DNA from 3 places in the Pseudokineococcus lusitanus genome. Region 2 is predicted to be linked to each of the others. Evidence: riboswitches for the same ligand, from Rfam matches in the RefSeq annotation. Region 2 holds a riboswitch; each other region holds the start of a gene.

Region 1 (7,111 bases), on a different contig from region 2:
GTAGCGGACGACCGTCGTGACGACCGCCGGACCGGTCCCCGCCAGCACAGGGTCGACGTCCACCCGCACCACCGACCCGCGCTCGCCGCCGAAGCCGTCCAGCGGCCCGCCCGGCAGGAGGCTGACGTAGAGGTCCCCGCCCGGACCCACCTCGACGTCCGTGGGCACCGGCTCGACGGCGAAGGTGGCGCCCGCCGCGCAGGCGGGGATGCCGAGGTCGGCGAGGCGGTAGTCGTCCGCGGCCATGAGCTGGGGCGGGAGCGCGACGCTGGCCCGGACGCGCCCGCGCGCGTCGACGACGTGGACGGCGTTGCCGCCGGCGTCCGCGACGGCCAGCCGGCCGGCGCCGAGGTCCGCGGTCGCGTAGGGGTGGGAGTAGACCTCGCCGGGCTCGTCCACCGGGACGCCGTCGGGCACCTGGGCCGCGCACCCTTCGTCGAGGCCGAGCAAGCCGTAGCGGGCGTCGCCGTCGGGGTTGGTCGCGCGCTCGTGGGCGGCGAGGTCGACGACCGTCGTCGTCCGGCCCCGGCGGTCGGTGCGCTCGACGAGCGCGGTCGCGTCCGGGCCGAGCCCGGCGGACCGGGTGCTGACGAAGCCGTCGGCCGTGGCGGTGAGCCCGGCGACCTCCTCGCCGGGGCGGGACAGGACGTCGGTCCGCGCGCCGTGGTGGCCGATCCGCTCGACGGCGCCCTCGAAGGAACGGGTGGCGAGCAGGTCGCCGCCGCGCGTCGCGGCGATCGAGAGGGCGCCGCTGAGGTCGCGGGCGACGACCTCGTCGTCGGGGAGGTGGTCGGCGCTCGCGGTGACGGCGCTCGCGGGGAGCAGCGCGAGGGCGGCGACGCCGCCGGCGAGGGCGGTGCGACGGCGGCGCGACGGGGCGGGGGATCGGCGGATGGGGCGGGTGGTGACCACGGGGGCCTCCCTGGGGCGCAGGCCCGACCGTCGGGCGCGGCGTCCGGACGCTCGGTCGCGACCGGTGACACAGGGATAGCGGCTTGGTGGGGCGGGCGTACGGGGAACGGCGCAGGTCGACAGCCCCGGGCAGCACGGGCGGACGGGTGAGACAGCGTCCGGCGTCGGCTCAAGGTGACGGCCGCCGCTGCCGATGCACCGCCGAGGCGACGTGCAACCCGCTGCGTGGACCTCGTGCCCGAGGAGGACCGTCGTGCCCGCCATCCGCGCCCCCCGGCGCACCGCCGTCAGCCGCAACAACGTCACGGAGGTCGGACGCCCCGACGGACCCGCGCTGCTGCTCCTGCACGGCTTCGGCTCCGAGCAGGGCGCCTGGCAGGCGATGCTGCCCGCGCTCGCCGCCGAGCACCGGGTCGTCCTCGTCGACCACGTCGGTGCGGGCGGGTCGGACCTGTCCGCGTACGACCGGGAGAAGTACGGGTCCCTCGACGGCTACGTGGACGACCTGCTCGAGGTCTGCGAGGAGCTCGACCTGCGCGACGTCGTCGTCGTGGCCCACAGCATCAGCGCGATGATGGCGCTGCTCGCGTCCGTCCGTGAGCCCGAGCGGTTCTCGCGCCTCGTGCTCGTCGCGCCCTCGCCCTGCTACATCGACGACCCGGCCACGGGGTACGTCGGCGGGTTCTCGCGGGAGGACGTCGACGAGCTGCTCGAGTCCCTCGACGCGAACTACTCCGCCTGGGCCGCGACCATCGCGCCGATGGTCATGGGCAACCCCGGCACCCCCGAGCTCGGCGAGCGGCTGACGGGCAGCTTCCAGGCCACCGACCCGGACATCGCCCGGCACTTCGCCCGCGTGACCTTCCACTCCGACGTCCGGCACCTGCTCGCCCGCGTCACCGTGCCCGCGCTCGTCCTGCAGTGCGTCGACGACGTCCTCGCCCCGCCCGAGGTCGGGGACCACCTCCTCGCCCGGCTGGCGGGCAGCACCCTGGTCCACCTCGACGCGAGCGGGCACTGCCCGCACCTGTCCGCGCCCGCCGAGACCGCGGCGGCCGTCCTCGCGTACCTCGACCGATGACGACGACGCTCGAGCCCTCCGCCGACGCGTCCCCGGAGGGGCGCCCGCCGCGGGCCGACGAGGCGGACCGGCTCCGGGAGCTCTACGACGACGCCCCCTGCGGCTACCTCACGACGGCGGACGACGGCACCATCACCCGGGTCAACGCGACCTTCTGCGCCTGGGCCGGCTACACCGCGGAGGAGCTCCTCGGGACGCGCCTGCCGCGGCTGCTGCCCGTGGGCGACCGCATCCTCTGGAGCGCCTCCTGCCTGCCGCGGCTGCGGGCCACCGGTGCCGTGGCCGAGACGATGGTCGAGGTCATCGCCGCGGACCGCTCCCGCCGGGCGGTCCTGCTGTCGGCGACCCTCCGGCCGGCGGCCGACGGGGTGCCGGCCGAGATCCGCGTCATCGTCCTCGCCGCCCACGAGCGGCGCCGGCACGAGCGTGACCTCGTCGACGCGCTGCGCCGTGCCCAGGAAGCCGAGCGGCAGCGGGTCGCCGTCGAGGAGGAGATGCGGCAGCGGGCGCTGCGGGACGACCTCACGGGCCTGCCCAACCGCGCCGGCCTGCTGGCCCGACTCGCCGGTGCGCCGGAGGGCGGCCGGCCGGCGTCCGCCGGGACGGCGCTGCTCTTCGTCGGCCTCGACCACTTCAAGGCGGTCAACGACAGCCTCGGTCGGGAGGCCGGCGACGAGCTGCTCCGCGTCGTCGCGCAGCGCCTCACCGCGACCGTCCGCGCGGACGGCGTCGTCGCGCGCCTGTCCGGCGACGAGTTCGTCGTCGTGGCCGACGTCGGGGACGACGGCGCCGCGCGGGCGGTGGCCGAGCGGGTGCTCGACGTCGTCACGGCGCCCGTGCTCCTGCAGGACGTCGAGATCGTCGTCACGGCGAGCGTCGGGGTCGTCCGGGCCACGCCCGACGAGACGCCGGAGCGGCTGCTCCACCACGCCGACGTCGCGATGCACCGGGCGAAGGCACGCGGCCGCGCCCGTGTCGAGCTGCACGACCCGGACGTCGTCGACCCGGCCGTCGGACGTCTCCGGCTCATCGGCGAGCTGCGCCGCGGCATCGCCGAGGGCGAGCTGCGCGTGCACTACCAGCCCCGCATGGACCTGCGGGGCGACCGTGTGGCCGGCGTCGAGGCGCTCGTGCGGTGGCAGCACCCCGAGCGCGGGCTGCTCCAGCCCGGCGACTTCATCGACGTCGCCGAGGAGTCGGGCCTCGTGCGCCGCCTCGGGGCGTGGGTGCTGGACTCCGCCGTGGCCCAGGGGGCGGCGTGGGCGCGGACGGCGGGAGGCGGCCCGACGACGGAGATCGCCGTCAACCTCTCGACGCGCCAGCTCGGCGACCCGGACCTCGTGCCGCTCGTCGCCGAGGTGCTGGACCGGCACGGGCTCGACCCGGCGCTGCTCACGCTCGAGGTGACCGAGACGGCGCTCATGGAGGACCCGGACGCGGCCGCCGCGACGCTGCGGGCGCTCAAGGCGCTCGGCGTCACCCTCGCGGTCGACGACTTCGGCACCGGTTACGCGAGCCTCACGTACCTCCAGCGGTTCCCGCTCGACGAGCTGAAGATCGACCGGTCCTTCGTCGCGGGGCTCACCGAGAGCCGCGGTGACGCGGCCATCGTCGCCACGTGCGTCCACCTCGCGCACTCCCTCGGGCTGCGGGCCGTCGCGGAGGGCGTCGAGACGCCGGACCAGCGCCGCGCCCTCGAGGACCTCGACTGCGACATGGCGCAGGGCTACCACTACGCACGGCCGCTGCCCGTGGACGAGCTCGACCGGTGGTGCGCGGCGCGCTGACCGGTCCGTGAGACACGGGTCCCGCTCGACGGACGGACGCTCCTAGGGTCGAGGCAGGTCAAGAGCGCCAGCGACAAGCCCCGGCTCGCTGGCCGGCAACCCTCCTCCTGCGGCGGGGTGCCCCGGGTGAAGACCGGGCCGCCACCCGTCCGGGCGCGGCAAGCGCGGGCTCGCACGAGCCCCTCGCCGAGGAGACCCCTGTGCCCACCACCCCTCCCGCCGACCACCCCACGCCGTCGACCGGCCTCGACGAGGAGCCGGTGACGCACGGCGTCGCCGACGAGGCGCCCGCCGCCTGGTCCTTCGAGACCCGCCAGATCCACGCCGGCGCCGCGCCCGACCCGAGCACCGGCTCGCGGGCGCTGCTTATCCACCAGACGACGTCCTTCGCCTTCCGCGACACCGAGCAGGCGGCGAACCTCTTCGCGCTGGCCGAGCTCGGCAACATCTACACGCGCATCACCAACCCGACGACGGACGCCGTCGAGAAGCGCATCGCCGACCTCGACGGCGGCGTCGGCGCGCTGCTCGTCGCGTCGGGGCAGTCGGCGGAGACGCTGGCGATCCTCAACGTCGCCGAGGCGGGAGACCACGTCGTCGCGAGCCCCAGCCTCTACGGCGGCACGGTCAACCTGCTCCGCTACACGCTGCCCAAGCTCGGCGTCACGACGACGTTCGTCGAGGACCCCGACGACCTTGACTCCTGGCGCGCCGCGGTGCGCCCCAACACGAAGGTCTTCTACGGGGAGGCCATCCCCAACCCGCGCGGCGACGTCCTCGACGTCGAGGGCGTGGCCGGCGTCGCTCACGAGGTGGGCGTGCCGCTCGTCGTCGACGCGACGGTGGCGACGCCGTACCTCCTGCGGCCGCTGGAGTGGGGCGCGGACGTCGTCGTGCACTCGGCGACGAAGTACCTCGGCGGCCACGGGACGGCGATCGGCGGGGTCGTCGTCGACGGCGGGACCTTCGACTACGCGCAGCACCCGGACCGCTTCCCGGGCTTCAACCAGCCGGACGAGAGCTACCACGGGCTCGTCTACGCGCGGGACCTCGGCGTCGGCAGCGCGCTGGGCGCGAACCTCGCATACATCCTCAAGATGAGGGTGCAGCTGCTGCGCGACCTCGGGCCGGCGATCTCGCCGTTCAACGCCTTCCTCCTCGGGCAGGGCATCGAGACGCTGAGCCTGCGGGTGGAGCGGCACGTGGCCAATGCGCAGGCGGTCGCCGAGTGGCTGGAGCAGCGGCCGGAGGTCGAGCGGGTCCAGTACGCGGGCCTGCCGTCCAGCCCGTGGCACGCGCGGCAGCAGAAGTACGCGCCGCGGGGCGCCGGCGGCGTCCTCGCCTTCGAGCTGCGCGGGGGCCTGGAGGCGGGGCGACGCTTCGTCGACGCGCTGACGCTCCACAGCCACGTGGCCAACATCGGGGACGTGCGCAGCCTCGTCATCCACCCGGCGTCGACGACGCACAGCCAGCTGGCGCCCGAGGACCAGGTCAAGGCGGGCGTGACGCCGGGGCTCGTGCGGCTGTCCGTGGGGCTGGAGCACCTCGACGACATCCGGGCGGACCTCGAGCGCGGGTTCTCCGCGGTCTGAGGTCGAGGTGGCTGCACGACGACGCGGTAGAGCGCGTCCTCGTGCAGCCACCTGCCCGGCTCAGGCGTCGACGCCGCGCATCCGCTCCGCGGCCCGCTGGCGGCGCGGCGGGACGGGGGCCGAGCGGGTCGCCGCGGCGAGCCCGTGGTCGGGCATCGAGACGTAGACGGACTCCGCACGGCCCGGGCCGACGAGGTAGGTCTCGTGGAAGATGCCGGCCGCGTCGCCGCCGCGGCGGGCCTGCTGGTTGAAGGCGCGCCAGGCGGGGAGGTGCTCGGCGTCACCCGCAGAGGCGTAGGCCTGCAGCAGGTCCCAGCTGCGCCAGTACTGCAGGAGCATGAAGGTGCGCCCGGACCAGTAGGTGCGGGCGTGGAGCAGGCCCAGCTCGGGGCGGCCCAGCTCGGCGAGCATGAGCGGCATCGCCCGGAAGACCGGCAGCCACTGCCGCGGGCTGCGGAGCCGGTTGATGCGCATGCCGATGACGAAGACGACGACGTCCTGCCCGTCGAGGTCGGCGGTGCGGCGTCCTGCGTGGACCGTGGTGCCCATGGCTCCCCCTGCGGTGGTGCTGACCGGCCGAGGTCGTCGGCGTCGATGTGGACGCCGTCAACATAGGACTACGGTGTGGACGCTGTCCACATGTGGCGCGGGGTCGCGCCGCCCGACGTCGGGAGGGGCCCTGGAGCGCGCGACCTACCACCACGGCGACCTGCGGAACGCCCTCGTGGCGGCGGCCTCGACGGCGGTCCGCGCCGCAGGGCCCACCGGGCTGTCGGTGCGCGAGGTGGCACGCGAGGTCGGCGTCAGCCCCAACGCGGCCTACCGCCACTTCGCGGGGAAGGCCGAGCTGCTGGCGACGGTCGCCGAGCACGCGCGCGGCGCGATGGGCGTCGCGATGGCGGAGCGGCTGGCGGCGGTGCCGGCGTCCGGTGACGCCGTGGCCCTGGCGCGGGCGCGCCTCGTCGCTGTCGGGCGCGGGTACGTCGAGTACGCCGTCGCCGAGCCGGGGCTCTTCCACGTCGTCTTCAACGGGCCGCCGACCACGGGCGGCCCGCCGGGCTGCGTGGGCGGGCCGGACCCCTGGTCGATGCTGCAGGACCGGCTCGACGAGCTCGACGCCGCCGGCGGGCTCGGCGTGCGGGGGCGCGCGGGGGCGGACCTCGCCGCGTGGGCGGCCGTGCACGGGCTGGCCGAGCTGCTCGTCGGGGTCCTGGCCGGGCTCGACCCGGACGAGCGGGAGCAGGCGCTGGTCCGGACCCTCGCGACGGTGGGAGCGGGGCTGGCGGGCTGACCCGGCGAGACCGACGAACGGCCGGTTCCCGGGCCCGGGAACCGGTCGTTCGTCGGTCTCGAGCGGTCGAGGCCGTGGCCCCCACCCGCCGCCGGACGCCGTCGGGGGCGGCTGCGAGCATCCGCGCGTGAGCCCTGCGACGACGCCCGTGCCACCGCCCGAGCCGCTCGGCTCCACCGCCGCCTACGCCGACCCGCGAGCGACGTGCGACGTCGTCATGCGCGGCGGCGTGACGAGCGGCGTCGTCTACCCGTGGGCCGTCTGCGAGATCGCGCGCGAGCACCGGCTGGTCCAGGTGGGCGGGACGTCGGCGGGCGCCGTCGCCGCGGCGGTGTCGGCGGCGGCGGAGCTGGGGCGCGACGGCGGGGCCACCGGACGGGGCGGGTTCGCCGTCCTCGCACGGCTGCCCGGCGACCTCGCGACGCCGACCGCCCGGCGCGGGCGCCGT
Region 2 (7,111 bases):
CGAGCGGAACACCCAGGTGTAGCCCCAGCTCACGGCCTGCAGCAGCGGCGAGGACGACAGGCGCATGAGCGCCAGCACCGTGCCGAGCGCGAAGCCGAGGACCGCGGTGACGAGCGTCAGCCGGATGGTCATCCAGACGCCGCGGACGATCGACTCCTCCGTGAGGTACGCGCCGACGACGTCCCACTCCCACCGCGGGTTCGTCACCAACGAGTTGAGGGCCATCGCGAGCAGCACGGCGACGGCGGCCGTCGCCACCCAGCGGCCGGGGTGCCGGGCCGGGACGACCCGCAGCTCGTCGTAGGGCGTGCCGGTGGGCGGCGGCGCGGCCGTCTCGGGGCGCGAGGCGAGCGAGGAGCTCATGAGGGGTCCCCCAGGGTCGTGGTGAAGGCGTAGAACCGCTGGTCCTCGGGCAGCCGGCGCAGGGCGTCGGCGTCGGTGGGGCGGGGCACGGCCGGGTCGAAGAGCGGCGTCCACCCGGCGGCGAGGTAGAGCCCCACCGCCTCCGGCTGGCGCGGTCCGGTGGTCAGGTACATCGAGGCGTAGCCGGCGGCCGCGGCCCGGGCCTGCAGCTCGGCGAGCACCCGCCGGGCCAGGCCTCGGCGGCGGTGCGACCCCGCCGTCCACATCCGCTTGACCTCGGCGGTGCCCGCCCGCTCGTGCCGGCGGTACGCCCCGCCGGCCACGGGGGCGCCGTCCTCGACGAGCAGGAGCAGCTCGCCGTCCGGCGGGAGGAAGTCCGTCGCGGGGTAGCGGGCCATCTCCTGCCCCGCCCCGCCGAAGAGGTCGCCGTACCGGGCGCCGTACTCGGCGGCCAGCTCGGTGAACAGCGGTGCGGCCAGCGGGTCGTCGGGGTGCACGCGCACGACCTCGAGCCCCGGGGCGGCGGTCACCGGGCCACCAGCCGTCGGTCGTCGGCGGGGGCCGTCGTCGGGCGGCGCGCGGGCCCGAGGCCGAGGTGGTCCCGGAGCGTCGGGCCCGCGTAGTCCGCGCGGAAGACGCCGCGCTCCTGCAGCAGCGGGACGACCCGGGCCGCGACGTCGTCGAGGCCGGTCGGGGTGAGGTGCGGCACGAGGATGTAGCCGTCGCAGGCGCGGCACTGCACCGCCTCGTCGACCTGCCGCGCGACCGACGACGGCGTCCCGACGAGGCCGCCGCGGTCGCCGACGGCGATGACGAGCTCGCGGATCGACCAGCGGTTCGCCGCGGCCTGCTCCCGCCACTGCCGGGCGAGGGCGGCGGGGTCCCGGTGGTGGCGGACGCGGCCACGGGTCACCGACACGTGCTCGGGCTCCGGGTCCTCGGCCGGCAGCGGGCCGTCGGGGTCGTACGCGGTGAGGTCGCGGCCCCAGAGCTGCTCGAGGAACGCGATCGCCGCCGGCCCGGTCACCTGCTGCTCCCGGACGTGGCGGGCCCGGTCCCGCGCCTCGGCCTCGGTGTCCCCGAGGACGACGGTGACCGCGGGCAGCACCTTGAGGTCGTCCTCCGTCCGCCCGTGCGCGGCGAGGCGGCCCTTGACGTCGGCGTAGAACGCCTGCCCGGCCTCGACCGTCGAGTGCGCCGTGAAGACGACGTCGGCCTCGCGGGCGGCGAGGTCGCGGCCCTCGGCGGAGTCGCCCGCCTGGAAGAGGACGGGGTGTCCCTGCGGGCCCCGGGGGGTGCCGGGCTCGCCGCGCACCGTGAACTGGCGTCCCCGGTGGTCGACGGGGCGGACGGCGCCGGGGCGCAGGAAGGTCTCCCCGGCCCCCGCCGCGGCGACGGCGTCGTCGTCCCAGGCGTCCCAGAGCTGCCGGGCGACGTCGAGCAGCTCGGCGGCCCGGGTGTAGCGCTCGGCGTGGGGCAGGAAGCCGCCGCGGCGGAAGTTGGCGCCGTGGAAGGCGTCCGAGCTCGTGACGACGTTCCAGCCGGCCCGCCCGCGGGACAGCAGGTCGAGCGTGGCCCACTGCCGTGCGAGCTCGTAGGGCTCGTTGAAGGTCGTCGTGATGGTGCCGACCAGCCCGAGGCGCTCGGTGACGGCGGCGAGCGCCGCCAGCACGGGCAGGGTGTCGGGGCGCCCGACGACGTCGAGGTCGAACAGCTCGCCCTTGTGCTCGCGCAGCCGCAGGCCCTCGGCGAGGAAGAAGAAGTCGAGGCGGGCCTCCTCGGCGGTCCGGGCCAGGTGCTCGAACGAGGAGAGGTCGACCTGGCTGCGCGACCGGGGGTCCGTCCACACGGTGGTGCTGTTGACGCCGGGGAAGTGGGCGCCGAGGTGCACCTGGCGGCGGCTCATCGCGCACCGCCCGCGGTGGCGGGGACCCGGGCGTACCGGGACGCCGGGCGGTCCAGGCCGAGCGTGCCCCGCAGGGTGCGGGCGGGGGGCCCGGTCGGCCGCAGGCCCCGGCGTCGCAGCAGCGGCACGACGTCGTCGACGAGCGCGTCGAGGTCGAGCGGCAGGACCGCGGGCCGGACGACGACGCCGTCGACGCCGGCCCCGCCGTCGCGGCCGCCGGTCCAGGCCCCGACGAGGTCGGCGAGCCCCGCCGCGTCGCCGACGTGCTCGACGGTCCCGGGGTTCGTGTTCGTGGGCGTCCACCGGTCCAGCGCGTCGCGGCGCTCGGCGGCGTCCGGCCCGAGCCAGGCGACGACCTCCACGAGGAGCGCGACCTCCTCGGGGTCCCGGCCCGCCTCCGCGACGAGCCGGTGGAGCGCCCGGCGGTGCGCGACGGCCGTCGCGAGGTCGTGGGCGGGCACGCGGACGACGTCCGCCCGCCGGGCGGCGAACCGCAGGGCGGCGGCGCTGTCGGCCCGGACGACGACCGGCGGCCGGCCCTGGGGCGAGCGCGGGGTGATCGAGGCGCCGGCCACGGAGAACGGGTCGCCCTCGAAGGCGACGGCGTGGATGCGGTCGCGGTCGACGAACCGCCCGGTGGCGACGTCGCGGACCTCCGCGTCGTCCTCCCAGCTGTCCTCCATCCGCGCCACGACCTCGGCGACGTCGTCGGCCTCCGCCCAGAGCTCCTCCTCCTCGAGGGCGCCGCCGGCGACGTCCTTGCGCCCGACGAGCGCGGCCTCCTCGGGGGACCTGCTGACGGCGACCTCCCAGCCCGCGCGGCCGCGGCTCACCCAGTCGAGGGTCTGCACCGCCTTGCCCACGTGGAAGGGCTCGGTGTGCGTCGTCGTCACGGTCGGGACGAGACCGACCCCCGTGGTGAGCGGCGCGACGAAGGAGGCGGTGAGCAGGGGGTCGAGACGGCCGCGGACCCCGCCGTCGACGTCCGCGGGGCCGAGGCCGCCGGGCAGGAGGACGAGGTCGAGCCCGCCGCGCTGCGCCGCCCGCACGAGGGAGACCCAGCGGGCCGGGTCGTGGAGGTGGCCGGGGTCGGCGGCGGGGAGCCGCCAGGCGGCGGGGTGGGCGCCGGCGTCGGACAGCTCGACGCCGAGGAGGGGGGTGGGGGGCATGGGTGCTCCTCGTGCGGGGCCCGGAGGGCCTGCGGACTTGCGGGCGCGTCGCGCCCGCCAGGTCGTCACCCGGGGCACCCCGTGTCGGCGGGGGGTTGCCGGCCAGCGAGCCGGGACTTCGCGCTGGCGCTCAGGACCTGGTCGGGACCGTAGGGCGCCGTCGCTGTTGACGTCAAACATGATCGACCTGGTAGACAATGTCGACGACGCACCGTCACCGCACCCCTTCCGGGAGCCCGCCATGCCCCTGCCCGCCCAGCGCCCCGCCCGACCTCCCACGCTCGTCGTCGTCGGCGCGGGCCCCACCGCCGTCGGTGTCCTCGAGCGCCTCCTGGCCAACGCCCCCGTGCTGTCCGGGGGGCGACGGGCCCGGGTCCACCTCGTCGACCCCTTCCCGCCCGGCGGCGGCCGGGTCTGGCGCTCCGAGCAGCCCGACCTGCTCCGCGCCAACTCGCTCGTGGGCGACGTGACCGTCCTGCCCGACGCCTCCGTGCACGTCGAGGGGCCGGTCGGCGCAGGCACGACGCTGGCGGAGTGGGTGCGGGAGGTCGCCGCCGCCCGCCCCGACGACGACCCCGTCGGCCGCGAGGCCCGGCGCCTGACGCCCGCGTCCTTCCCCTCCCGTCCGCTCGTCAGCGCCTACCTCGGCTGGGTGCTCGAGCAGGTGGTCGCCGACGCCGCGCCGTGGCTGGACGTCCGGCACCACGCCGCCCGCGCGGTCGACCTCGCGGACGGGCCCGACGGCGCCGTCGTCCGGCTGGCCGACGGCACCCTGCTCGCCGCCGACGTCGTGCTCCTCGCGCAGGGGCACCTCGACGCCCGCCCCACGGCCGCGGAGCGGGAGCTGGCCGCCGACGCCGCCCGCCACGGCCTCACCTACGTGCCCACCGCCTACACCGCCGACGCCGACCTGTCGGTCGTCCCGGCGGGCGAGGACGTCCTCGTGCGGGGCGCCGGGCTGGCGTTCGTCGACCTCGCGGTGCTGCTCACCGGCGGCCGCGGCGGCCGCTTCGAGCGGGGGGACGACGGCCGGCTGCGGTACCTGCCGTCGGGGCGCGAGCCGGTCCTCCACGTGGGGTCGCGCCGCGGCGTCCCCTACCGCTCCAAGCTGGGCTACCCGTGGGCGGGACCCCCTGTGCCGCTGCGCTTCTTCACCCCCGCCGCCGTCGACGAGGCCCTCGGCGACCGGCAGGTCGACCTCCGCGCCGACCTCGCCCCGCTCGTGGCGCGCGAGCTGGCGTGGGCGCACTACACCGAGCTCTTCCGGACCTCGCCCGGGCGGACCGCCGTCGGGTGGGACGACTTCGCCGAGGCCTTCGTGGCCGCCGGCGACCGCACGGCCGAGCGGGCCCTCGTCGAGCGGTCCGTCCCGGACCCGCGCGACCGGTTCGACCTCGCCGCCCTCGACCGGCCGCTGGCCGGACGCCGGCTCGACGACGCCGCGTCGCTGCAGGAGGCCGTCCGGGAGCACGTGCGCGCCGACCTGGAGCGGGCGGCCGACCCCGCCTTCTCCTCCGACGCCGCGGTGTTCACCGCGCTGCTGCGCTGCCACGGGACGGTCGCGGCGCTCGTCGCCGCCCGTCGGCTCACCCCCCGCTCGGAGGCCGAGGACGTCTCCGGCTGGTGGACGAACCTCTTCAGCTACCTCGCCAGCGGTCCGCCCGGGCCACGCCTGGAGGAGCTCCTCGCGCTGTCCGAGGCGGGCCTGCTGCACTTCCTCGGCGCCGAGACCGAGGTCGGGCTCGACGAGGCGGCCGGTGTCTTCACGGCCCGCTCGGCGAGCCGGCCCGGTACGACGACGGCGCGCGTCCTCGTCGACGCCCGGCTGCCGCAGCCGGACGTCACGGCGACGACCGACCCGCTCGTCGCGGGCCTGCTCGCCCGCGGCGCCGCCCGCGAGCGCACCAGCGCCGACCCGGGCGCCGAGGGCGGGGCCGGCGCACGGGCCGGCTCGACGTCGACACGGCGCTGCACGTCGTGACGGCGGACGGCACGCCGCACCCGCGCGTCCTCGCCGCCGGCTTCTGGACGGCGGGGGCGCAGGTCGCGGCCTTCGCCCGCCCCGGCACCGACGCCCCCTTCTTCCGGCAGAACGACGCGCTGGCGCGCCGGCTGTGGCGGGCGCTCGACGCCGGCCACGCCGGGGGCCCGGGTCGGCCGGACCACCTCGGGGACGCCGTCCTCGCCACCGCCGCCGGAGGAGCCCGATGACCACGACCGCCCTGCTGACGGACACCTTCCGCGAGGTGATGGCCGGCGTCTGCACGCCCGTGTCGGTCGTCACGACCCTGACCGGCGGGGCGCCGCACGGCACGACCGTGAGCGCCTTCGCGTCCCTGTCGCTCGACCCGCCCATGGTGCTGGTCTCCCTCGACCGCCGCTCCGACCTGCTGCGCCGGCTGCCGGAGGGCGGCCGCTTCGGCCTCAACGTCCTCGGCAGCGGGCAGGCGCCCCTCGCCGCGGCCTTCGCCCGCAAGGGCGACGACAAGTTCGCGGGCGTCGCCTGGGACGTCGAGGACGGGGCGCCCCGGCTGGCGGGCTGCCCCGGCTGGCTGGCCTGCACCGTGGCCGCCCGCGTCGACGGCGGTGACCACGTCGTCGTCCTCGGGCAGGTCCGCGCGGCCGCCGCGGACGGCGGCGCGCCGCTCACGTACTTCGCCCGGTCCTTCGGCACCCACCGGGCCCTCGTCGCCTGAGGCGGGCGGCCGAGCGGGAGGGCCGCGGCTCAGCGCAGCTCGCGCACCGGCCCGACGGCGGAGGTCGCCAGGCGCAGCCGCGTCGGCGCCCCGGCGGGGGCCCCGGGCACGCCGTCGCGGACCGAGACGGCCAGCGCCGCGACGTCGTAGGTGCCGGCGCCGTCGTCGCGCTGGTCGTTGACGACGAGCCGCACCGTCGTCCCCAGACCGCGCAGGGAGGTCCGCGTCGCCGTCGTGACGGCGGGGGCCGAGGCGCTGATCCCGCGGCCCAGGACGGACGCGACGCCGTCGGGCCCGAGGAGGCCGGCCTGGAGCCCGCCCGTCAGCACGCCCAGCAGCGGCCCCAGTTCGAGGCCGGCGAGCACCCGCACGGTCGCCGTGCCGGCCAGCACCTGCGTGAGCGTCCCGCGGACCGTGAGGACCTCGACGGGCAGGCCCAGGAGCCTCGCGCCGACGTCGACGCGGACCTGGGCCGCCCCCAGCGCGGTCGCGAGCGCCGTCTGCAGGTCGAGGGCGTACGCGCGCACGAGCGCGTCGACGCGGGCCTCGACGACGGCGACGAGCGCGGGGTCGAGCACGAGCTCGGTGCCGGGGGCCCGGCCGTCCAGGCCGCCCTGCACGAGGCGGGCGAGGTCGACGGTGACGGTGCCGGCCTGGAGGTCGACGACGACGTCCGTGCCCTCGCCGAGGCGGGTGCGGAGGACGGGGGCCAGGGCGCCGGCGACGTCGACGTCCACCGCGACGGCGACGCGGACGTCGGCCACGGGCCCCAGGAGCGCCAGCGTGCTCGTCAGGGTGGGGGCCAGGGCGCCGGCCAGCTGCTGCTCCAGCGCTCGGACGGCGGCCGTCGCCGAGGCCGTCGCCGAGGTCACGGTGGAGGCCACGACGGGCACCGCCGGGGTGGCGAGCCGTCCGCGCAGGCCGGCGACGCCGTAGTCGCGGCGCAGCCACGGACGGCCCTCGGCCAGCTCGCAGCC
Region 3 (7,111 bases), on a different contig from region 2:
GTGGCGGGGCCGTCGTGCGTCCGGGGCCGGACGTCAGTCCAGGTAGTCCCGCAGGACCTGGCTGCGCGAGGGGTGGCGCAGCTTGGACATCGTCTTCGACTCGATCTGGCGGATCCGCTCGCGCGTCACGCCGTAGACCTTGCCGATCTCGTCGAGCGTCTTCGGCTGCCCGTCGGTGAGGCCGAAGCGCATCGAGACGACGCCGGCCTCGCGCTCGGACAGCGTGTCGAGCACCGAGTGCAGCTGCTCCTGGAGGAGCGTGAACGACACCGCGTCCGCCGGGACGACGGCCTCGGAGTCCTCGATGAGGTCGCCGAACTCGCTGTCGCCGTCCTCGCCGAGCGGCGTGGACAGGGAGATGGGCTCGCGGCCGTACTTCTGGACCTCGACGACCTTCTCGGGCGTCATGTCCAGCTCCTTGGCGAGCTCCTCCGGCGTGGGCTCGCGGCCCAGGTCCTGGAGCATCTGCCGCTGGACGCGGGCCAGCTTGTTGATGACCTCGACCATGTGGACCGGGATGCGGATCGTCCGCGCCTGGTCGGCCATGGCGCGGGTGATGGCCTGGCGGATCCACCACGTCGCGTAGGTCGAGAACTTGTAGCCCTTGGTGTAGTCGAACTTCTCGACCGCACGGATGAGGCCAAGGTTGCCCTCCTGGATGAGGTCCAGGAAGAGCATGCCGCGACCCGTGTAGCGCTTGGCCAGCGAGACGACGAGGCGCAGGTTGGCCTCGAGCAGGTGGTTCTTCGCGCGGCGGCCGTCGTGGGCGATCCACTTGAGCTCGCGCTCGTAGCGCTCGTCGCTGATGTCGCCGGACGACATGCGCTCCTCGGCGAAGAGCCCCGCCTCGATGCGCTTGGCGAGCTCGACCTCCTGCTCGGCGTTGAGGAGGGCGACCTTGCCGATCTGCTTGAGGTAGTCCTTGACCGGGTCGGCCGTCGCGCCGGCGGTGACGACCTGGACCGCCGGGGCGTCCTCGTCGTCGTCGTCGCGCAGGACGAAGGAGTCGCTCGTCTTCCCGTCCTTGGCGTCCTTGGCCTCGGCCTCGGAGGCGGTGGGACGCGCGGCGGCCTCCTCGTCGGCGAGGGTCTCGACCTCGCCGGAGGTGACCTCGGTCGGCCCCTCGGACGACTTGGCGGACTTCGCACGCGCGGGCGCGGCGGCCGTCTTGGCGGCGGCGGCGGTCGTCGTCTTCTTCGCCGCGGCGGTCTTGCTCGCCGCGCGGCTGCGCGCCGGCTTGGCCGGGGCCGCCTCGGCGACCTCCTCGGCCGGCGCCTCGGGCGCCGCGGCCACGGGGGCCGCCTTCGGGGCGGCGGCCTTCTTGGCCGTCGAGGCGGCGGCACGGGTGGGACGCGCGGGCGCCTCCTCGCCGGCGACGACGGTCGTCGCCGCACGGGCGCGCGCCGCGGCAGCGGTGCGCTTGGGCCGCTTCGCGACGGGCTGGGGGTCGTCGACCACGACGGTGACGGACGCGTCGTCGAGGGCGCGCAGCACCGTCTTCATGCGCGACATCGGCACCTCGGCGCTCTCGCAGGCCGAGCGGAGGCTCGTGGCGGTGACCGTGCCGGTGGATCGGCCCGAGGCGAGCAGGTCCTGCAGGCTCGGGTGGGCGAACTCCGCGGGGAGCTGCTGGGCCGGGGGGCTGGCGGGGGTGGGGACCGACGACACGGACTGCCTTTCGTCGTAGCGGACGAGCGGTGCGAGGGCCTGGGACGGCCGGGCGCCGGCGGGAGGCCGGCGTGCTCGCGGGTGGTGCGGGGCGTGCTGGGGCGGCGAGGACGTCACCGGACCCGTTCGAGTGCTCCAACGACCGCGGGACCACGTCCATGCCCGCGACGCGGGGTGTTTTCGGGCATGACGAGACCTGTGGTGCGCAAGTCCCCATCGTCGCACAGCCCGGGGGCTCCCCCGGCACCTCTGGGCCGCCGGGGTGGTGGGCGCGTCGCGCGGCGGGCACGACGGCGCGCCGCCGGGGCGTCCGGCGGCGGCGGTGGGGGCGGCGTGCGGCGCCGGGCCCGGGTCAGACGGGCTTGACCGCGAGGACGGGGCAGGGGGCGTCGAAGAGGATCCGCTGGGCGCCGGAGCCCAGCACGAGCTTGCCCACGGGGGTGCGGCGCCGCAGGCCGATGACGACGAGGGCGGCGCCCTCGTCGATCGCGACGCGGAGGAGGTCGGCCGACGGCTCGGCCCCGGGCGTGAGGGCGCGCAGCTCGTGGGCGGGGGCGTCAGCGCCGAGCGCGGCCTCGACCTCGGGCCGCAGCTCCTCGAGGGCGCGGGTGCTCGTGGCGACCGGGTCCGGGTCGTCCGGGTCGGCCCGCCGGTTGTCGACGACGACGACGCGGGAGCGCCGGCGCGCGGCCTCCGCGAGCCCTGCGGCGAGGGCGGCGCGCCCCTCGCGGGTCGGCACGTACCCGACGACCACGGTCATGGGTGCCCCCTCCTCGACGGCCCGTCCGGAGGTCCGGCGGGGCGCCCCCGGGCGCGCCGCGGAGGCTACCCGACACCCCGTCGGCCGCCGTGCGTAGCGTGGGGCCGTGGGCGACGGCGACGGGTGGGTGACCGCCGCGGGCGGGGTGCGGCGCTGGGGCCGCCACGGCGCCGCCGGGCTCCTGCTCGTCAACGACGGCTCGGGCGACGACGGCGCCGAGGGGCCGGCGGGCTCCCGGGTCCTGCTGCAGCTGCGCGCCGGGTGGACCCACCTCGGCGGCACGTGGGGGCTGCCCGGCGGCGCCGTCGACAGCCACGAGGACGCCGACGCCGGCGCGCTGCGCGAGGCCCACGAGGAGACCGGGCTCGACCCGGCCGCCGTCGAGGTCCTCGGCCGGCGCGTCACCGCGGACCTCGGCGTCTGGCGCTACACGGTCGTCCTGGGCCGCCGTCGCCGCGGCGCCCCGCCGCAGGCGCCGCACGCGGCCACGGCGGAGTCCGACGACGTCCGCTGGGTCGCCCTCGACGACGTCGGCGCCCTGCCGCTGCACCCCGGGCTCGTCGGCACGTGGGCCGGCCTGCGGGCGTGGGTCGAGCGGTCCACGTCCGCCCCGCCCGCCTGACCGCCGGGCCGCTCAGCCGTCGACGGGCCCCCCGGGACGGCCGAGCAGGTCGCGCACGACGGCCGCGACCGCCGCGTGCTCGGTGAGGAAGCCGTCGTGGCCCGCGGGCGAGTCGACGACGTGGAGGGCGGGCGTGCCGGGCAGGCCCGCCACGAGCTCCTCGCCGAGCGCCACCGGGTAGAGCCGGTCCGAGGAGATGGCCACGACCGCCGTCGTGGCGGTGACCGCGGCCAGCGCGGCGCCGGTCCCGCCGCGGCCCCGGCCGACGTCGTGGCCGTTCATCGCCCGGGTGAGGGCGACGTACGAGCCCGCGTCGAAGCGCCGCACGAGCTTGTCGGCGTGGTGGTCGAGGTAGGACTCGACCGCGTAGCGGCCGCCCCGGGCGGGGTCCTCCCCCGGCTGCGCCGTCCGCCCGAAGCGGGCCTCGAGCTCGGGCGCCGCGCGGTACGTGGCGTGCGCGACGCGGCGGGCGACGCCGAGGCCCGTGTGGGGCCCCGCGCCGTCGGGCGCGTCGTGGTAGTCGCCCCCGGCGTAGCCCGGGTCGCCCTCGACGGCGGCCAGCTGGGCCGCGGCCCAGGCGATCTGGTCGGCGCCGCTCGCCGCGCAGGCGGCCAGCACGAGCAGCCGGCGGACCCGGCCGGGGTGCGTGACGCCCCACTCGAGGGCGCGCATGCCCCCCATCGACCCGCCGACGACGAGCGCCCACGCCGGCACGCCCAGCGCGTCGGCGAGCGCCGCCTCGACGGCGACCTGGTCGCGGACGGAGACGGCCGGGAACCGGCTCCCCCACGGCCGGCCGTCGGGCGCGGGCGACGACGGACCGGTCGTGCCCTGGCAGCCGCCGAGGACGTTGGCCGCCACGACGCACCAGCGGTCGGTGTCGAGGGCCCGGCCCGGGCCGACGAGCTCGTCCCACCAGCCCGGGGTGGGGTGACCGGGCCCGGCGGGCCCCGCGACGTGGCTGTCCCCCGTCAGCGCGTGGCAGACGAGGACGACGTTCGACCGGTCGTCGGCCATCTCGCCCCACGTCTCGTAGGCCACGACGACGTCGGGGAGCACGTCTCCGCCCTCCAGCGCGACGGCGCCGACCCGCGCGAAGCGGCGGGAGCCGACCGGGTCGCCGGGGCGCCACGCGCCCGAGGCGGGCGGCGCGGGACGGGCGGCCCGGGACGCCGGGACCGGCGGCACGACGACCGGGCCGTCCGCCGGCGAGCCCTGCGCGCCCACGGCCGGCGGGGGCACCGCCGGCGGGGGCGGGACGGTGCGCTCCTCGGTGCGGGTGCTGCCCACGACGGCCTCCGGGGGTCCCAGGGGCCGACGGGCGGCCCGCGCTTGCCCGCCGCATGCCGGCGGGCCCGGTCATCACCCGGGGCACCCCACCGCGGAGGAGGGTTGCCGCCCAGCGAGCCGGGGCTCCGCGCTGGGACTCTTGACCTGGCGCGGACGGTAGCAAGGGCCCCGCCGCGACCGCACCGCCCGTCCGGCCGTCGGGCGGCGCCCCGGGGCCCGCAGGCCCCGCGCCGGGTCAGCCCGCGGGCGCCTCCTCGTCGTCCTGCCGGCGGGCCCGCACCCAGGCGGGGACCGCCCCCGCGTCGACGAGGTCGAGGACGAGCCGCGCCATCGGCACGGCGGGCCGGACCTCGAGCGCGCGCTCGGCGCAGGCGACCGCGCGGGCGCCGTCGCCGGACCACCACGCCGTCCACGCGAGCGCCCCGAGGGCGTGGGCGCCCACCCGGTCGGGCAGGTGCCGCACGACGGCCGCGAGCACCCCCTCCGCGGCGGCCACGAGCGCCGGGTCCGGGACCGCGGCGCCCGCCGGCCGGCCGACGACCGCCTCGAGCAGCGCCTCCGCGCGCTCGTCGGGGCCCTCGGCCGCCACCCGCTCCGGCACGTCGCCCGCCCCCGCGAGGCAGCTGACGAGGACGGCGTCGCGCACCCACGGGTCGGCCAGGGCCGCGCCGACCCGGCCGAGCAGCACGGGGTCGTGGAGGTCCTCCGCCGGCCCGCGACGGCCGGGCGCGTCCCCGCCGGGCGGAGCGGCCAGCCGCTCGACCTCGACGGCACCGCGGAAGGACGCCAGCGCGTCCGCGCGGAGCCGGGCGGCGCGGGCCGGGTCGCCCTCGGCGCGGCGCGTGCGGCGCCGGGCCGTCGCGGCGGCCCGGACCGCCTCCTCGCGCGCGTCGGCGGCCGCGGGCCGCAGGTCGTCGAGCAGGGCGTCCCGCGACCGCAGCGGCGCGGACCCACGGGCGACCATCTCGACGGCGGCGAGGCTGCCGTCGAGGGCGGCGAGGGGCTCTCCCTCCGGCGGGCAGCACGCGTCCCGGCAGCCGAGGCGGCGCAGGCGGTCCCCGTCGACCCACCACGCGTCGCCGAGCCGCAGGCCGCGGCCGACGCAGGCCCCGGCGACGAGGACGTCGACGAGGCCCGCGAGCGACAGGTCCCGCGGGTCCGGGCCCCCGGGGTGGCCGCCGCCCAGCAGGTCGGCGGGCACGGCGTCGTCGTAGACGACCGCGACGACGGCGGACGCGCCGTCGCGCACGGCGAGGTCGACCGCGTGGTCCACGAGGCGCCCCAGCAGGTCGACGAGGTCGGCGGGCACCTGCCGGAGCGCCAGCAGCGCCCGCTCCCGGTCGGCGAGGGCGGGCAGGTCGACCCGCGAGACGAGGCCCACGCGCCGGCGGGGTCCCCGCAGGCTCACGAGGACGAGGCTGCGCGCCGGGACGAAGCCCAGCTGGTGCGGCACGAGGGCCACGAGGTCGCGCGGGTCGCCCACGCGGAGCACCTCGGGGGCGCGCACCTGCGGGGGCAGGAGGGGCGCCGTCCGCGGCCGGCTCCTCGCCCCCTCGGCGGCGGTGGGGCACGGGCGGCCGCGGCGACGGCGCGAGGTGGTCGTGTCGTCGCGGCGGGGGGCGGGTGAGGTCGTCATGACGGCGAGCGTGGGGCGCCGGACGTCGGCGCGGGGACGCCCTCCACAGGGGGGGTCCCGGGCGGGGGCCCGGCGCGCACCGGGGCGCCGTCGAGGGCGCCGTCCACAGGACGTCGCCCCCGGCGGCGGGCGGGAGGTCAGACGACGACGCTGCCCTGGACGGTCTCGCGACCGGGCTCGGCGGCGCGGTCCGTGCCGGCGCCCTCGGGGCCGTCGGCGGCGGGGCGGCCCGCCTTCTCCCAGCGCAGGAAGGCGGTGGTCTCGTCGACGACCGCGCCGGCGAGCCACGTGAGGACGAGCGCGTCGTCGACGAGGCCCGCGAGGAGGAAGACCGCCTCGGGGACGAGGTCGACGGGCGAGACGACGTAGCCGACGGCGAGCGCCATGAGCGCGAGCCGGCTCGTCGTCGTGCCGGTGTAGCGGCCGCGCACCACGGCGGTGACGAGCCGCGGGAGGGCGGTGAGCTGCTCGCGCAGGCCGGGGTCGCCGGCCCGGCGGGCGCCCATGAGCGCGGCCGCCAGCGCGCGCCAGGCGCCGCGGTGGTGGGTGCGTGCGGACAAGGGGGCCTCCCGGTCGTCGGGCGGGGCGGCAGGGCGCCCCGCTGCGACCAGGGTAGGTCGCCCGTGCCCGGGCGTCCCCCGAGAGGGACGGGGTCGCGCGGGCCCGCCGTCGCGGCGGGCCCGCGCCGACGGCCGGCCGCGTCAGGCGGCGCGGCGCGCCAGCCCGCGGGCGCCGCCCGCGGGGAAGTCCTCGCGGGCGCGCTTGCCGATGCCGCGCATGAGCCACGCGTCCGCGCCGCCGCCGATGACGCCCCCGGCGACCGGGACGAAGCGCCCGAGGCGGCCGACGGTCCGGGCGCCCATCTGGCCGAGCAGGCGGAAGCCGAGGCCCTTGTTGACGGCCACGCGCAGGGGGTGCGGCAGCCCGCGCAGGAGCGTGCGCGACAGCAGCCCGCCGCCCGCGCCCGCGACGGGCAGCGACGCGCCGGCGCCGACGAGCGACTCCAGCACCTCGGCGCGGACGCCGGCGTCCCGCAGGTCGTACCCGCGCAGGTGCGCCACCGCGGCCACGAGCCGGGTGCCGAGCGCGTAGAAGCCGATGACGTTGGCGGGCAGGGCCACGGGCAGGGTCACGA

Evidence for each region. Region 2 has a riboswitch for S-adenosylmethionine ahead of EDC03_RS13415 (LLM class flavin-dependent oxidoreductase). Riboswitches for the same ligand answer to the same signal wherever they lie in the genome.
Region 1: linked by a shared signal. The riboswitch ahead of EDC03_RS05645 (bifunctional o-acetylhomoserine/o-acetylserine sulfhydrylase) and the one ahead of EDC03_RS13415 (LLM class flavin-dependent oxidoreductase) in region 2 are both predicted to bind S-adenosylmethionine.
Region 3: linked by a shared signal. The riboswitch ahead of metX (homoserine O-acetyltransferase MetX) and the one ahead of EDC03_RS13415 (LLM class flavin-dependent oxidoreductase) in region 2 are both predicted to bind S-adenosylmethionine.

What each region holds. Positions count from the first base shown of each region.
Region 1 is NZ_RJKN01000002.1:520,358-527,468, reverse strand. Features, by position in the region: gene EDC03_RS05660 (ScyD/ScyE family protein) at 1-912, opposite strand, end outside; gene EDC03_RS05655 (alpha/beta fold hydrolase) at 1,166-1,993, shown strand; gene EDC03_RS05650 (sensor domain-containing protein) at 1,990-3,780, shown strand; SAM riboswitch class IV at 3,837-3,951, shown strand; gene EDC03_RS05645 (bifunctional o-acetylhomoserine/o-acetylserine sulfhydrylase) at 4,041-5,372, shown strand; gene EDC03_RS05640 (DUF4188 domain-containing protein) at 5,433-5,921, opposite strand; gene EDC03_RS05635 (TetR/AcrR family transcriptional regulator) at 5,920-6,663, shown strand; gene EDC03_RS05630 (patatin-like phospholipase family protein) at 6,791-7,111, shown strand, end outside.
Region 2 is NZ_RJKN01000007.1:73,490-80,600, forward strand. Features, by position in the region: gene EDC03_RS13400 (amino acid ABC transporter permease) at 1-363, opposite strand, end outside; gene EDC03_RS13405 (GNAT family N-acetyltransferase) at 360-893, opposite strand; gene EDC03_RS13410 (NtaA/DmoA family FMN-dependent monooxygenase) at 890-2,269, opposite strand; gene EDC03_RS13415 (LLM class flavin-dependent oxidoreductase) at 2,266-3,438, opposite strand; SAM riboswitch class IV at 3,467-3,576, opposite strand; gene EDC03_RS13420 (FAD/NAD(P)-binding protein) at 3,680-5,419, shown strand; gene EDC03_RS17915 (hypothetical protein) at 5,416-5,649, shown strand; gene EDC03_RS13425 (flavin reductase family protein) at 5,646-6,134, shown strand; gene EDC03_RS13430 (choice-of-anchor G family protein) at 6,164-7,111, opposite strand, start outside.
Region 3 is NZ_RJKN01000011.1:19,880-26,990, reverse strand. Features, by position in the region: gene EDC03_RS16405 (RNA polymerase sigma factor) at 34-1,668, opposite strand; gene EDC03_RS16400 (universal stress protein) at 2,021-2,428, opposite strand; gene EDC03_RS16395 (NUDIX domain-containing protein) at 2,535-3,050, shown strand; gene metX (homoserine O-acetyltransferase MetX) at 3,063-4,238, opposite strand; SAM riboswitch class IV at 4,374-4,485, opposite strand; gene EDC03_RS16385 (DUF4192 domain-containing protein) at 4,576-5,976, opposite strand; gene EDC03_RS16380 (YkvA family protein) at 6,114-6,536, opposite strand; gene EDC03_RS16375 (hypothetical protein) at 6,678-7,111, opposite strand, start outside.